DNA from 4 places in the Streptomyces sp. NPDC008121 genome. Region 4 is predicted to be linked to each of the others. Evidence: riboswitches for the same ligand, from Rfam matches in the RefSeq annotation. Region 4 holds a riboswitch; each other region holds the start of a gene.
What was found. Region 4 has a riboswitch for cobalamin ahead of ACFZBD_RS08280 (energy-coupling factor ABC transporter permease). Riboswitches for the same ligand answer to the same signal wherever they lie in the genome.

Region 1 (3,068 bases), on a different contig from region 4:
TCCCCCGTGGTAGCCGCGCGCGCTCAGCTCGCCGACCGGCTTCCCCATGAGCACGACCTGGCTGGAGCGGTCGCTGCCCGGCTTGAGCAGTACCGGGTTCATCAGCGCGGTGGGCTCCACCCGGGCGGCCTGAGCCTGCATGGCCTGCGCGCGGCCGATCTCCGCGCCCTCCCTCGTCACGAAGGAGTTCAGGGACATGTTCTGGCCCTTGAACGGCGCGACCTTCACCCCCTGACGCACCAGCCAGCGGCATATCCCCGCCGTGACGACGCTCTTGCCCGCGTCGGACGTGGTCCCGGCGACCAGCAGCCCCCCGCCCGTCATCCGTGCCTCCGCTTCCTCTGCCGCGCGCCCGCCAGGGCCCGTCCCGCCACACAGACCGCCAGCGTCAGCCAGGTCACCCGGCGCGACAGCCGTACCGCACGCTCGATGTCCGCCACCTCCACCGCCCGGCCCTCGCCGTTGAGCACGGGCCGGTGCTCCACCCGCCCGCCGTACGACAGCGTCCCGCCCAGCCGTACGCCGAGCGCGCCGGCGAACGCCGCCTCCACCGGGCCCGCGTTGGGGCTCGGGTGGGCGGCCGCGTCGGAGCGCCAGGCCCGCACCGCGCCCCGGGGGTCGCCGCCGGCGACCGTCGCGAGCAGGGCCGTCAGCCGCGCCCCCGGCCAGCCGGCGAGGTCGTCGAGCCGGGCCGAGGCCCAGCCGAAGCGGCGGTACGTCGGGGACTTGTGGCCCACCATCGCGTCCAGGGTGTTGACGGCCCGGAAGCCGACCAGCCCCGGCACGCCCGCGACCGCGCCCCAGACCAGGGCGCCGACGACGGCGTCGGAGGTGTTCTCGGCGACGGACTCCACGACCGCGCGGGCCATCGCGGGGCCGTCCAGGGCCTGCGGATCGCGGCCGCACAGATGCGGCAGCCGCTCGCGGGCCACGTCCAGGTCCCCGGCGGCCAGCGCCCCGCCGACGGCGCGGGCCTCCCGGCCCAGGGTCGTACCGCCGACGACGGCCCAGACGGAGGCGGCGGTCAGGGCGGCGGACGCGGCGGGCCGGTCGCGGACCGTACGGGCGGCGAGGGCGCCGAGCACGGCCGTACCGCCCACGCAGACGGCGGTGTGCAACGCGCCCCAGCCGCGGTGGTCGCGGCGCAGAAGGCTTTCGACGGCGCCGGCGGCCCGGCCGAAGGCGGCGACGGGGTGGCCGCGGCGGGGGTCGCCGAGGAGCAGGTCCGCGGCCAGACCGGCGGCGGCGCCGTACGCGAAGGCGCCCGGGGGCGCGGATACACCGGTGGCTCTGCGGCCAGGCATGGCGCTGTGTCCTCACTCAGGGTCCGCGCCCTGGCTCGACGTGACCGGCGGTGAGAGTTCCTGGCTCCCGGGGTTTCACCCCCGGTCACAGTGGCGGGACCGCGCCGGATTCGCACCGGACTTCCTCTTCTGCCGCCGTATTGGCCCCGAGAGTCCACCACGGGGCGCGAACGGCCGTCAACTCACCCTTGACCTGCGACAGGAGAGTGTGCGAAGCCCCACAGCGACGATGACCGGGCGGGCCGCACCCTTCGGTGCGACCCGCCCGGCGGTGGTGTGGTGAGGCGTCAGACGACGATCAGATAGATGCCGTACGTGACGGCCGCCGCGCAGAGTGCGAAGCAGGCGTACGCGCCGGTGCGCGCGAGGGCGGCGGAGCCGCCCTGGGCGGCGGCCTGCTCCTGCTTGGAGAGGCCGATGATGCCGAGGGTGAACAGGCCCACGAGGGCGACGGTCGCCACGAGGCTGACCCCGAAGACGGAGCCGAGAGCTGCCCAGTCGATCTTCATGTCGTTCGTCCTTACACCGCGGCGGAGGCCGCGGGGGCTGCCGGGTCCGTGGGGGCCGGCGAGGGGATGGTGGTCTTGAGGTCCTCGTCCGCGAAGGCGGCGACGGAGCCGGCCGGCGGCGGGGTGACGGCCGCGATGGCGGTGGTCACGACGCCCGCGGGCTCGTCGGCCAGGTCGTCGTCGGTGACGTTGTGGTGGTCGACCGGCTTGCGGCGCGAGAGCGCCCAGATGACGGCGGAGCCGGCGATCAGCAGGAGCGCGACGACGGCGATGCCCCAGGTGCCCTGCTGGGTGAGGAATTCGGCGCCGGCGGCGACCAGGCCCGCCGCCGGAAGGGTCAGACCCCAGGCGACGAACATCCGGGTCGCGGTCGACCAGCGGACGACACCGCCCTTGCGGCCGAGGCCCGCGCCCATCACGGCACCCGAGCAGGACTGGGTGGTCGAGAGGGAGAAGCCGAGGTTCGAGGAGGCCAGGATGACCGTGGCGGCGCTGGTCTGGGCGGCGAAGCCCTGCTGCGGCCGGAGGTCGGTGAGGCCCTTGCCCATGGTGCGGATGATGCGCCAGCCGCCGAGGTAGGTGCCGAGGGCGATGGCGACACCGGCGGAGACGACGACCCACATCGGGGGGTTGGAGCCGGGGACGAGGACGCCACCGGTGACCAGCGCCAGGGTGATGACACCCATCGTCTTCTGCGCGTCGTTGGTGCCGTGGGCGAGGGAGACGAGACCGGCGGAGGCGATCTGGCCGGCGCGGTAGCCCTTGGCCGTGTGCTTCTCGTCGGTCTTGGCGCCGATCCGGTACGTCAGGCGGGTCGCCACCATCGCGGCGAGACCGGCGACGAGCGGCGCGGCGATCGCGGGGATGAGGACCTTGGTGACGATGGTCGAGCCGTTCACGGCCGACCAGCCTGCCGACATCACGGCCGCGCCGATGAGTCCGCCGAAGAGGGCGTGGGACGAGCTGGACGGGAGGCCGAGCAGCCAGGTCAGCAGGTTCCACAGGATGGCGCCGACGAGCGCCGCGAAGATCACTTCGGTACGAATGCCCTGTTCATTGATGATCCCGCCGGAGATCGTCTTGGCGACCTCCACGGACAGGAACGCGCCGATCAGGTTGAGCACGGCGGACATGGCCACCGCCGTCTTGGGTTTGAGGGCACCGGTCGAGATGGTCGTCGCCATCGCGTTGGCGGTGTCGTGGAAACCGTTCGTGAAATCGAACACGAGAGCTGTCACGACCACAATGGCGAGCA
Region 2 (3,068 bases), on a different contig from region 4:
GCGCCATTCGGATCGTCGGCGTGGTGTCCGGGGCGGCGGCCGTCGCGGCGGTCAGGTGCGTCGTCACGCCTTGGGCACCAGCTCGTAGAAGGTGAAGGTGTGGCCCTTCGCCCGGTCCGGGTGCATCAGCGCGAAGAGGTCGGCCAGGACCAGGTCCGGGCGCAGCACACCGCGTTCGAAGTAGTCGTTGCCGCCGCCGGGGCCGACCGCCTTGGTGTTCGTCCAGACCGCACCGCCGGTGAGGGCCTTCAGCTGCCCGTACCGGCTGTCGGCCTTCACGGCGTCGGCGGTGGACTTCCATTGCTGGTCGGCGATCCAGACCGGGGCCCGGCCGCCCTTGGCGTGCACGCCCTCGAAGTTCAGCTGGAGGCCGCCGGTGCCCCGCTCGCTCGCCCACGGATAGGTGCCGCCCGCGTCCTTGATCAGCCGGGCGGCGTAGCTGCCGCCGGCGGGCATGGACCAGGTGCCCTGGTACATCGTTCCGGGCAGCACCTCGACGGGCCTGCCCGCCGCGACGGCCTGCGCACCCTTGGCCGCGACCTTCCGGTAGTCGCCCTCGATGGTGTCGAACACCTCACCGGCGCGCTGCTCCGCCCCGGTGAGCGCGGCCATGGCCTTGACCCACTCGGCTCGGCCGAGCGGACTCGGCTCCAGCCATTCGGCGTTGGCGACGACGGCGATCCCGGCCTGGCGCAGCTTGGGGTACTGCGGGTCGTCGGTGCCCTGGGTCATCAGGACGTCCGGCTTGGCGCCGATGACGGCTTCGGCGTCGAGGGTGCGGTCCTTGGCGTACTCGACGACCTCGCCCGCCCGCACCCGCTCGAGCACCTCGGCGGAGGAGATGGCCACGGCGCTCGCGACACCGGTGAGCACGTCCAGGGTGCCGGTCTCGGTGAGCAGCGGCAGATGGGTGGTGGAGGCGGAGTACAGGCTCTTGACGGGGACGGTGACCTGCTGTGCGGACGCCAGCTCACCGGTCAGCTCCGGCTTCGGCGCACCGCACTTGACCAGGACGTACGACTCGGGCTTGCCCTTGGGGAAGGGCTCCTTGACGGTGAGGACCTGGTAGCTCTTCTCGTACCGGAGCGTGAAGTTCTCGGCGTGCTTAACCGTGGACTTGACCGGGAAGTAGTCCTTGGCCGGGTCGAAGTCCTCGATACAGCCCTTCCCGGCGGCTGCCGCTTTGGCATCGGCGGGCGGGCCGGAGGCGCCGCCGCACGCGGTGAGTGTGAGGGCGGCGGCCAGGAAGACCGCTGCGGCAGCCTGACGGCGACCGGGCGCAAGGGACCGTACGGACGGCAAAGTTGACTCCTGAGGGCATGCGTGGGCCAGGGCGCACCGGCATGGCGGTGCGCCTGATACGGCGTGCGGGAAGAAACCGCTGAGGGAGGAGGTCGTCAGGACCTGGGGGATCGAGCCCGTGCGGCACGCCGGGCAGGCCGGCTCCGGAGGAGCACAGGCAGCGCGGAACTGCCCTCACACATACGCAGGCACACGAGTGCCACCGCCTCTCCTGGGGAAATCCGCCCCGTACATCGAGGTGCGACGGCGTGAGTCTCCTGACTCGGGATCACAGCTTCTCCGGCCTTCCCACCCCTGATGGGGCGGTGGCCATGGGCGGAGTCGCTCCCCCTACACAGTGGCGGTACCGTGCCGGAATCTCACCGGCTTCCTCGTTCCGCCGTCGCTTGTTCGGCGAAAGCATCGCAGAACCGGCCACGCCTCGCCAGACCACACTCTGTGCGATCAGACACAACCGCGAGTGCAGCCATCATGACAAGGAGTGTTCATCCGGTGCAGCCTGCGGCGACCGCTTCACTGCGCTCGACCGTCGCCCCTGGGCGGGACGCCGTTGGCAGTGGGGGGTCGCCCCAGACCACTGTCTGCGTGCCGGCACTGCTGACGAGGCGTAAGCGGATTCACCGCTCACCGGCTCATATCGGGCCCAGGACCTCGCCGGGTACGGCTTCCAGCTCGAGGGTCTCGAGCACGGTGAGCAGTTGCCGTTCCTCGTAGCGGAAGTGGTTCTCCATGATCGCGGCGATGCCTTCGAAGTGCTGGTCGAGCTCCTCGGGCGGCGCGGCCCGGTCGACCGCGGCGCGGAGGCCGTTGAGCAGGTAGGCGATCATCGAGTGGTCCTGCTCAAGGGAGCGCAGTACCGGGCGCAACTGGGGGTGCGCGGCCGCGATGGCGGGGAACAGGGTGCGGTCTTCGCCCTGGTGGTGGGCGTCGAGAGCCGTGCAGAAGCCGTGGCAGTACAGCAGCAGTTCGCGGGTGGCCGCTTCACCGGGGGTGCCGTCGGCGAGGGAGGCGCGGGTCACGGACAGCGCTTCCCGCAGTCGGTGGTGCACCTGACGGAGTTCTTGGCTCCAGGCGACGAGCCTGGTCGTCTCGCGCTCAGACACGCGAGAGCGAAGGGTGGGACGAGTACATCGTCAACCTCCTTCGGTCCGGCGCCTCCATGCCTGACACAGTCTGCCACCGGCACGCGACGCTTCCCGTACGGTACCGCACCCGGGCACGGGACGTTACGGCTCGGCGTGAACTGTCCGCCCAGGCGCGCCTGCGCCTCCTTGGCGTCGGGTGTCACGGGTTGGGGTCGCGTCCGTGCGGATGATCGCGGTGCGGCTCGCAGTCGCTGAACCTGCGCTTTTTCACGGCGGTCCCCGAGGGCACGGCCCCCGAGGGCGTCCTCGCGACGGGCGATCGAGTAAGCACACGTGCGGCGTGTGGCGTCGAGCCTCTCTTCACCTTCTGCTCCAGTGAGTGAGTGCAACGAACACGAGTCATGAAGGAAGCCGGCGGCTCCCGGGTCAAGCGCGCCTGCGGGGAGGGGCCGCGGTGAGTGGTGGTGGGACGGTCGCACGGTGGCTGTTTCCCAACGGGCACCTCTACGAGCGGTTCGTTCCGTCACTGCTTGTGCTGACGTTTGTCAGCGGTCTGGTGGACGCGGCCAGCTTCCTCGGGCTGGGACGGGTGTTCGTGGCCAACATGACGGGCAATGTGGTCTTCCTGGGCTTCGCCTTGTCAGGAGTGGCCGGGCTGTCGGCGGCGGCGTCGGCGGTGGC
Region 3 (3,068 bases), on a different contig from region 4:
AGGAGTGCACCGTGTGGCCGGGCTCCGCCGTCTGGTTGGCGGTCCGGTTCGAGGCGTCCTTGAACGTCATCCAGCCGTTGCCGGTCTGCGCCAGCGTCCGCATCATCCGGCCGTACAGCTCGCGCGCCGGCATGGTCTTGCGGGCCAGCCCCTTGGCCTCGGCGGCGCGGTAGGCGGCGTCGAACTCCTCGCCCCACAGGTCGACCAGCTCGGGCACGTCGGCGGGGGAGAACAGCGACCACGGGGCGTCGGCGTTGACCCGCCGCATGAACTCGTCCGGGATCCAGTGCGCCAGGTTGAGGTTGTGCGTACGCCGCTGGTCCTCACCGGTGTTGTCGCGTAGCTCCAGGAACTCCTCGATGTCCGCGTGCCAGGTCTCCAGGTAGACGGCGGCCGCGCCCTTGCGCCGCCCGCCCTGGTTCACGGCGGCGACGGAGGCGTCCAGCGTCTTGAGGAACGGCACGATGCCGTTGGAGTGCCCGTTGGTGCCGCGGATCAGCGAGCCGCGGGCTCGGATGCGGGAGTACGACAGGCCGATGCCGCCGGCGTGCTTGGAGAGCCGGGCGACCTGGTGGTACCGGTCGTAGATGGAGTCCAGCTCGTCCTTCGGCGAGTCCAGCAGATAGCAGGACGACATCTGCGGGTGGCGGGTGCCGGAGTTGAAGAGCGTGGGGGAGGAGGGGAGGTAGTCGAGCCGGCTCATCAGCCCGTAGAGCGCCGCCACCTCGTCGAGCGCGCGGGCGCTGTCGTCCTCGGCGAGCCCGCAGGCCACCCGGAGCATGAAGTGCTGCGGGGTCTCGATCACCTTGCGGGTGATCGGGTGGCGCAGGAGGTAGCGGGAGAAGAGCGTGCGCAGGCCGAAGTAGCCGAAGCGGTCGTCCGCGGCGGAGTCGATCAGCGCGTCCAGCCGGGCGGCGTGCTGCCGGACGAACGCGGCCGTGCGGTCGGCGATCAGACCCTCGTGGTGGCCGACGGCCACCGAGGAGGAGAAGGTGATCGCGCCCTGGCCGGCGGCCTCGTCGGCGATGGTGATCGTCAGCAGGCGGGCCGCGAGCCGGGAGTAGGCCGGGTCCTCGGCGATCAGACCGGCGGCCGCCTCGGTGGCCAGCTCCCGCAGCTCCGCCTCGTCGGAGGAGGCGTTGCGGCCGCGCAGCGCGGCGGCGGCGACCTTGCCCGGGTCGGTGTCGGGGAGATCGGCGGTGAGGTCGGTCAGGGTCCGCAGCAGCATGGTGCCGGGTCCGTCGCTCTCGATCGCCGTGGCCGGATCGGCTGGCGCGATGGTCACGTGGGGCTCTCCCTCGCTCGGCCCGGGGGCGGCGGCGGGAGGCGGACGGCAGGGGGCACCCCTTCACGCGGGCGCGCGCCGTGTCCACCGGCCCACTCCGCGAGGCCCGGACGACTCTGGCACCCGGAACGGACGGACCGGGCGCACTGTCGGCAGGTCTTCGGACTCGCGTGAGCGCAAAAGCACACCAACACACCGTTGCGGGACAGTTCCGGATTTCCACCGGATTCCCCTGCGGCGACAGCGAGATGAGCATACATGTGGGGGGCGCCGCTTGCGGCACCCCCCACATGTTGTGTCGCTCCTCCTCCGGTGCGTCCGCCTTTCAGCCCCTCCGCCCCGGAGCGAGCGGTCAGTGCGTGTTCGCGCCGAGCTTGGGAAGCTCGGTCTCGACCCCCGGGTCGCCCGCGTCCGCGGTGTAGTCCGACGGAGAGGTCTCGTCGATGCCGTCCGGCGCCTTGACCGCCCTCAGGACGAAGGTGAGGACGACGGTGACGACGACGTTGAGCACGAAGGCGGTGAGACCGATGTAGCCGATCTCGCCGATGCCCGGGATCTCGGCGGACGAGCCGCCGAAGTGCTTCTGGGTCGGGCTGGCCACTCCGTACGCCGCCGCCGTGCCGTACACCATGCCGACGGCCCAGCCGGCGAGCAGCGCCCAGCGGTGGAACCAGCGGGTGAACAGACCGCCGACCAGCGCCGGCAGGGTCTGCAGGATCCAGATGCCGCCGAGGAGCTGGAAATTGATGGCGACGGTCTTGTCCATGGTGAGGACGAAGGCCAGCGCGCCGACCTTCACCAGCAGGGACACCAGCTTGGACACCTTGGTCTCCTGCTCCGGCGTGGCGTCCGGCTTCAGGAAGTCCTTGTAGATGTTGCGGGTGAAGAGGTTGGCCGCGGCGATCGACATGATCGCCGCCGGCACCAGCGCGCCGATGCCGATCGCGGCGAAGGCCACGCCCGCGAACCAGTCCGGGAACATGTTCTCGAACAGCTGCGGGATGGCGAGCTGGCCGTTGCTGACCTTGACCCCGGCCGCGATCGCCATGAAGCCGAGCAGCGCCAGCAGACCCAGCATCAGGGAGTAGAGCGGCAGGATCGTGGTGTTGCGGCGGATGACGTCACGGCTGCGCGAGGAGAGCGTCGCCGTGATCGAGTGCGGGTACATGAAGAGCGCGAGCGCCGACCCGAGCGCCAGCGTGGCATAGCCCCACTGGCCCATCTCGCCCGGCACCAGCGCGCCGCGCGGCTTGTCGGTCGCCGGGTTGACCGTCGCGTAGGCCTCGCCGGCCTTGGCGAAGATCTCGTCGAAGCCGCCGAGCTTGATCGGGATGTAGATGATCGCCACCGCGATGACGATGTAGATCAGGGTGTCCTTGACGAAGGCGATGAGCGCCGGGGCGCGCAGACCCGAGGAGTACGTGTACGCCGCGAGGACACCGAACGCGATCAGCAGCGGCAGGTCCTTGATGAACCAGTGGGTGGTCTCGCCGCCGCCCACGCCCATCACGTCCAGGACGGCCTGGATGCCGACGAGCTGGAGCGCGATGTACGGCATGGTGGCGAGGATGCCGGTCAGCGCGACCGCCAGCGACAGGCCCTTGGAGCCGAACCGGCCGCGGACGAAGTCCGAGGTGGTGACGTAGCCGTGCTTGTGCGAGACGGACCACAGGCGCGGCAGGAAGGTGAAGATCAGCGGGTAGACCAGGATGGTGTACGGCACGGCGAAGAAGCCGGCCGCGCCTGCCGCGTAGATCGCCGCCGGGACGGCGACGAAGGTGTA
Region 4 (3,068 bases):
AGCTGTACGGGTTCAACGCCGAGGTCCAGCGGGTCCTCGGCGAGCGGCGGATCCCGGTCGCCCGCACGCTCGTCGGGAACTACGTGACCTCCCTCGACATGGCCGGCTGTTCGGTGACGCTCTGCGCGGCCGACGAGGAACTGCTACGCCTGTGGGACGCACCCGTACAGACGCCCGCCCTGCGCTGGGGCCGCTGAGAAGGAGAGTGCCCGACGTGAACGAACCGACCGCAGCCGACGGACCGGCCGCGACTGAGGGACCGACCGGAGCGAACGCGCCCGGCGGGCCGGCCGGAGCAGACGTGCCCGGTGGGCCGACCGGAGCGAACGCGCCCGGCGGGCAGGCCGGAGCGAACGTGCCCGGTGGGCCGGCCGGAGCGGAGGCGCCCGGTCCCGACGACGGGCTCGATGCCGCGTTCTTCCGGGCCTGGCTGGCCGCCGTCGCCGCCGCCGTCGACCGCGAGGCCGACCGCCTCACCGAACTGGACTCCGCCATCGGCGACGCCGACCACGGCTCCAACCTCAAGCGGGGCTTCGCCGCCGTCACGGAGGTTCTGGAGAAGGAGCCTCCCCCGACACCGGGCGGGGTGCTCACCACCGCCGGGCGCCGGCTGATCTCCACCGTCGGCGGGGCCTCCGGACCGCTGTACGGAACCCTTTTGCGCCGCACCGGAAAGGCGCTCGGCGACGCCGGGACGGTCACCCGCGAGACCTTCGCCGAGGCCCTGGCCGCCGGGGTCGCCGCCGTCGCCCAGCTGGGCGGTGCGCAGGTCGGCGACAAGACGATGCTGGACGCGCTCGTCCCGGCGGCCGACGCGCTGTGCGAGTCCTTCGAGGCGGCCGCGGCGGCCGCCGAACAGGGCGCGCTGGCGACCGTCCCGCTGCGGGCCCGCAAGGGCCGCGCCAGCTACCTGGGCGAACGCTCCATCGGGCATCAGGACCCCGGCGCCACCTCGTCCGCCCTGCTGATCGCCGCCCTCGCGGAGGTGGCCGCATGACCCGCCGTCGCAACGGCACCACCCGTACGGAGGTGGCCCCGTGACCGGCGGCCCGGTCGGCATCGTCCTCGTCTCGCACAGCGCCGCCGTGGCCTCCGCCGTCGCCGAACTCGCCCGGGGACTCGCGGGCGGCGGCCCCTCCGCGCCGATCGTCGCCGCGGGCGGTGACCCCGGCGGCGGCCTCGGTACGAGCTCCGAGCTGATCGCCGAGGCGGCGCGGGAAGCCGACCGGGGGGCCGGTGTCGCCCTCCTCGTCGACCTGGGCAGCGCCGTGCTGACGGTCAAGGCGCTCCTCGCCGAGGGCGACGAGCTGCCCGAGGGGTCCCGGCTTGTGGACGCCCCCTTCGTGGAGGGGGCGATCGCCGCCCTCGTCACGGCGAGCGCGGGCGGCGACCTGGACGCCGTGGAGGCGGCGGCAGCGGAGGCGTACACGTACCGAAAGGAGTGAGCGGGGGGCGCGAGAGACCCGTCACACACCGTCCGCGGAAGCCTCCGTGTTGTGATGCGCCTGGTCAACCCACTAATGTCACACCGCCTTGGTGTACGGGAAACCGGTGTGGAACCGGTGCGGCCCTCGCCACTGTGATCGGGAAGTCCGGCTCCACCCCTCGGGGAGAACCCTTCGAGGGAGCCACTGCACCGCCTCGGGAGACCGTCGCGGTGTGGGAAGGCGGAGCCGCGACGGCATGACCCGTCAGCCAGGAGACCGGCCAAGGTGCGTTGTCCATCCACGAGGTGCTGGAGAGGGTCTCCCGATCATGCATATAGCCGAGGGCTATCTACCGCCCGTGCACGCCGTCGCCTGGGGCGTCGCGTCCGCTCCCTTCGTCGTCCACGGCGTCCGTGCCCTGACCCGCGAGGTCAAGGCCAACCCCGAGTCCACCCTGCTGCTGGGCGCGTCCGGCGCGTTCACCTTCGTCCTGTCCGCCCTCAAGATTCCTTCGGTGACGGGCAGTTGCTCGCACCCCACCGGCACGGGGCTGGGGGCGATCCTGTTCCGGCCGCCGGTGATGGCGGTGCTCGGCACGATCACCCTGCTGTTCCAGGCGCTGCTCCTCGCCCACGGCGGGCTCACCACGCTCGGCGCCAACGCCTTCTCGATGGCGATCGTCGGGCCCTGGGCCGGATACGGGATCTACCGCCTGCTGCGGCGGTTCGACCTCCCGCTGATGGTGAGCGTCTTCTTCGGCGCCTTCGTCGCCGACCTCTCCACGTACTGCGTCACCAGCGTGCAGCTCGCGCTAGCCTTCCCCGACCCGGGCAGCGGTGTCATGGGCGCGCTCGCCAAGTTCGGCTCCATCTTCGCCGTCACGCAGCTGCCGCTCGCGGTCAGCGAGGGCCTGCTGACGGTGCTCGTGATGCGGCTGCTGACGCAGTCCAGCAAGGGCGATCTGACCCGTCTCGGGATTCTCCTCCCGGGCGCCCGGAAGACCGAGAAGGCGGAGGCGAACGTCTGATGAGCCGTAACGCGAAGATCAACACGTTGCTGCTGCTCGTCGTCGCGGCACTGGCCGTGTTCCCGCTGGTGCTGGGTCTCGGCGACCACAAGGAGGAGCCGTTCGCCGGCGCCGACGCCGAGGCGGAGGTGGCGATCACGGAGATCGCGCCCGACTACGAGCCGTGGTTCAGCCCGCTCTACGAGCCGCCGTCAGGCGAGGTCGAGTCGGCGCTGTTCGCGCTGCAGGCGGCCCTCGGCGCCGGTGTCCTCGCCTACTACTTCGGTCTGCGCAAGGGCCGCAAGCAGGGTGAGGCCCGCGCCGGGGCTCCCGGAGCCCCGTCGACGGCGGCAGCGACCGGCGACGAGTAGTCGCCGATGCTGCCGATCGACGCGGCGGCGCACAGCAGTCGCTGGCGCCGCCGTCATCCGTGCGAGAAGGCGGCTCTGGGCTTCGGTCTGACGCTGTGCGCGGTCTGCCTGCCGCCGTGGCCGGGGGCGGTCCTGGTCGTGGCGGCCACCCTGGCCGTGCTCCTCGGTCCGGCCGGGGTACCGGGCCGTCAGCTGTGGCGGGCGTTCCGGATTCCGCTGGGCTTCTGTGTGACGGGCGCGGTCCCGCTGCTCTTCGAGGTGGGC

Region 1: linked by a shared signal. The riboswitch ahead of ACFZBD_RS17875 (cobalamin biosynthesis protein) and the one ahead of ACFZBD_RS08280 (energy-coupling factor ABC transporter permease) in region 4 are both predicted to bind cobalamin.
Region 2: linked by a shared signal. The riboswitch ahead of ACFZBD_RS03235 (ABC transporter substrate-binding protein) and the one ahead of ACFZBD_RS08280 (energy-coupling factor ABC transporter permease) in region 4 are both predicted to bind cobalamin.
Region 3: linked by a shared signal. The riboswitch ahead of ACFZBD_RS12405 (ribonucleoside-diphosphate reductase subunit alpha) and the one ahead of ACFZBD_RS08280 (energy-coupling factor ABC transporter permease) in region 4 are both predicted to bind cobalamin.

Annotation. Positions count from the first base shown of each region.
Region 1 covers NZ_JBIBHT010000005.1:58,531-61,598, reverse strand. The annotation lists gene ACFZBD_RS17880 (cobyric acid synthase) at 1-324, opposite strand, end outside; gene ACFZBD_RS17875 (cobalamin biosynthesis protein) at 321-1,304, opposite strand; cobalamin riboswitch at 1,337-1,480, opposite strand; gene ACFZBD_RS17870 (hypothetical protein) at 1,592-1,813, opposite strand; gene ACFZBD_RS17865 (inorganic phosphate transporter) at 1,825-3,068, opposite strand, start outside.
Region 2 covers NZ_JBIBHT010000001.1:742,076-745,143, forward strand. The annotation lists gene ACFZBD_RS03230 (iron chelate uptake ABC transporter family permease subunit) at 1-67, opposite strand, end outside; gene ACFZBD_RS03235 (ABC transporter substrate-binding protein) at 64-1,302, opposite strand; cobalamin riboswitch at 1,532-1,739, opposite strand; gene ACFZBD_RS03240 (hemerythrin domain-containing protein) at 1,935-2,405, opposite strand; gene ACFZBD_RS03245 (DUF1275 family protein) at 2,842-3,068, shown strand, end outside.
Region 3 covers NZ_JBIBHT010000003.1:523,195-526,262, reverse strand. The annotation lists gene ACFZBD_RS12405 (ribonucleoside-diphosphate reductase subunit alpha) at 1-1,285, opposite strand, end outside; cobalamin riboswitch at 1,419-1,578, opposite strand; gene mctP (monocarboxylate uptake permease MctP) at 1,638-3,068, opposite strand, start outside.
Region 4 covers NZ_JBIBHT010000002.1:617,590-620,657, forward strand. The annotation lists gene dhaK (dihydroxyacetone kinase subunit DhaK) at 1-197, shown strand, start outside; gene dhaL (dihydroxyacetone kinase subunit DhaL) at 356-997, shown strand; gene ACFZBD_RS08275 (PTS-dependent dihydroxyacetone kinase phosphotransferase subunit DhaM) at 1,038-1,445, shown strand; cobalamin riboswitch at 1,518-1,727, shown strand; gene ACFZBD_RS08280 (energy-coupling factor ABC transporter permease) at 1,756-2,454, shown strand; gene ACFZBD_RS08285 (energy-coupling factor ABC transporter substrate-binding protein) at 2,454-2,804, shown strand; gene cbiQ (cobalt ECF transporter T component CbiQ) at 2,811-3,068, shown strand, end outside.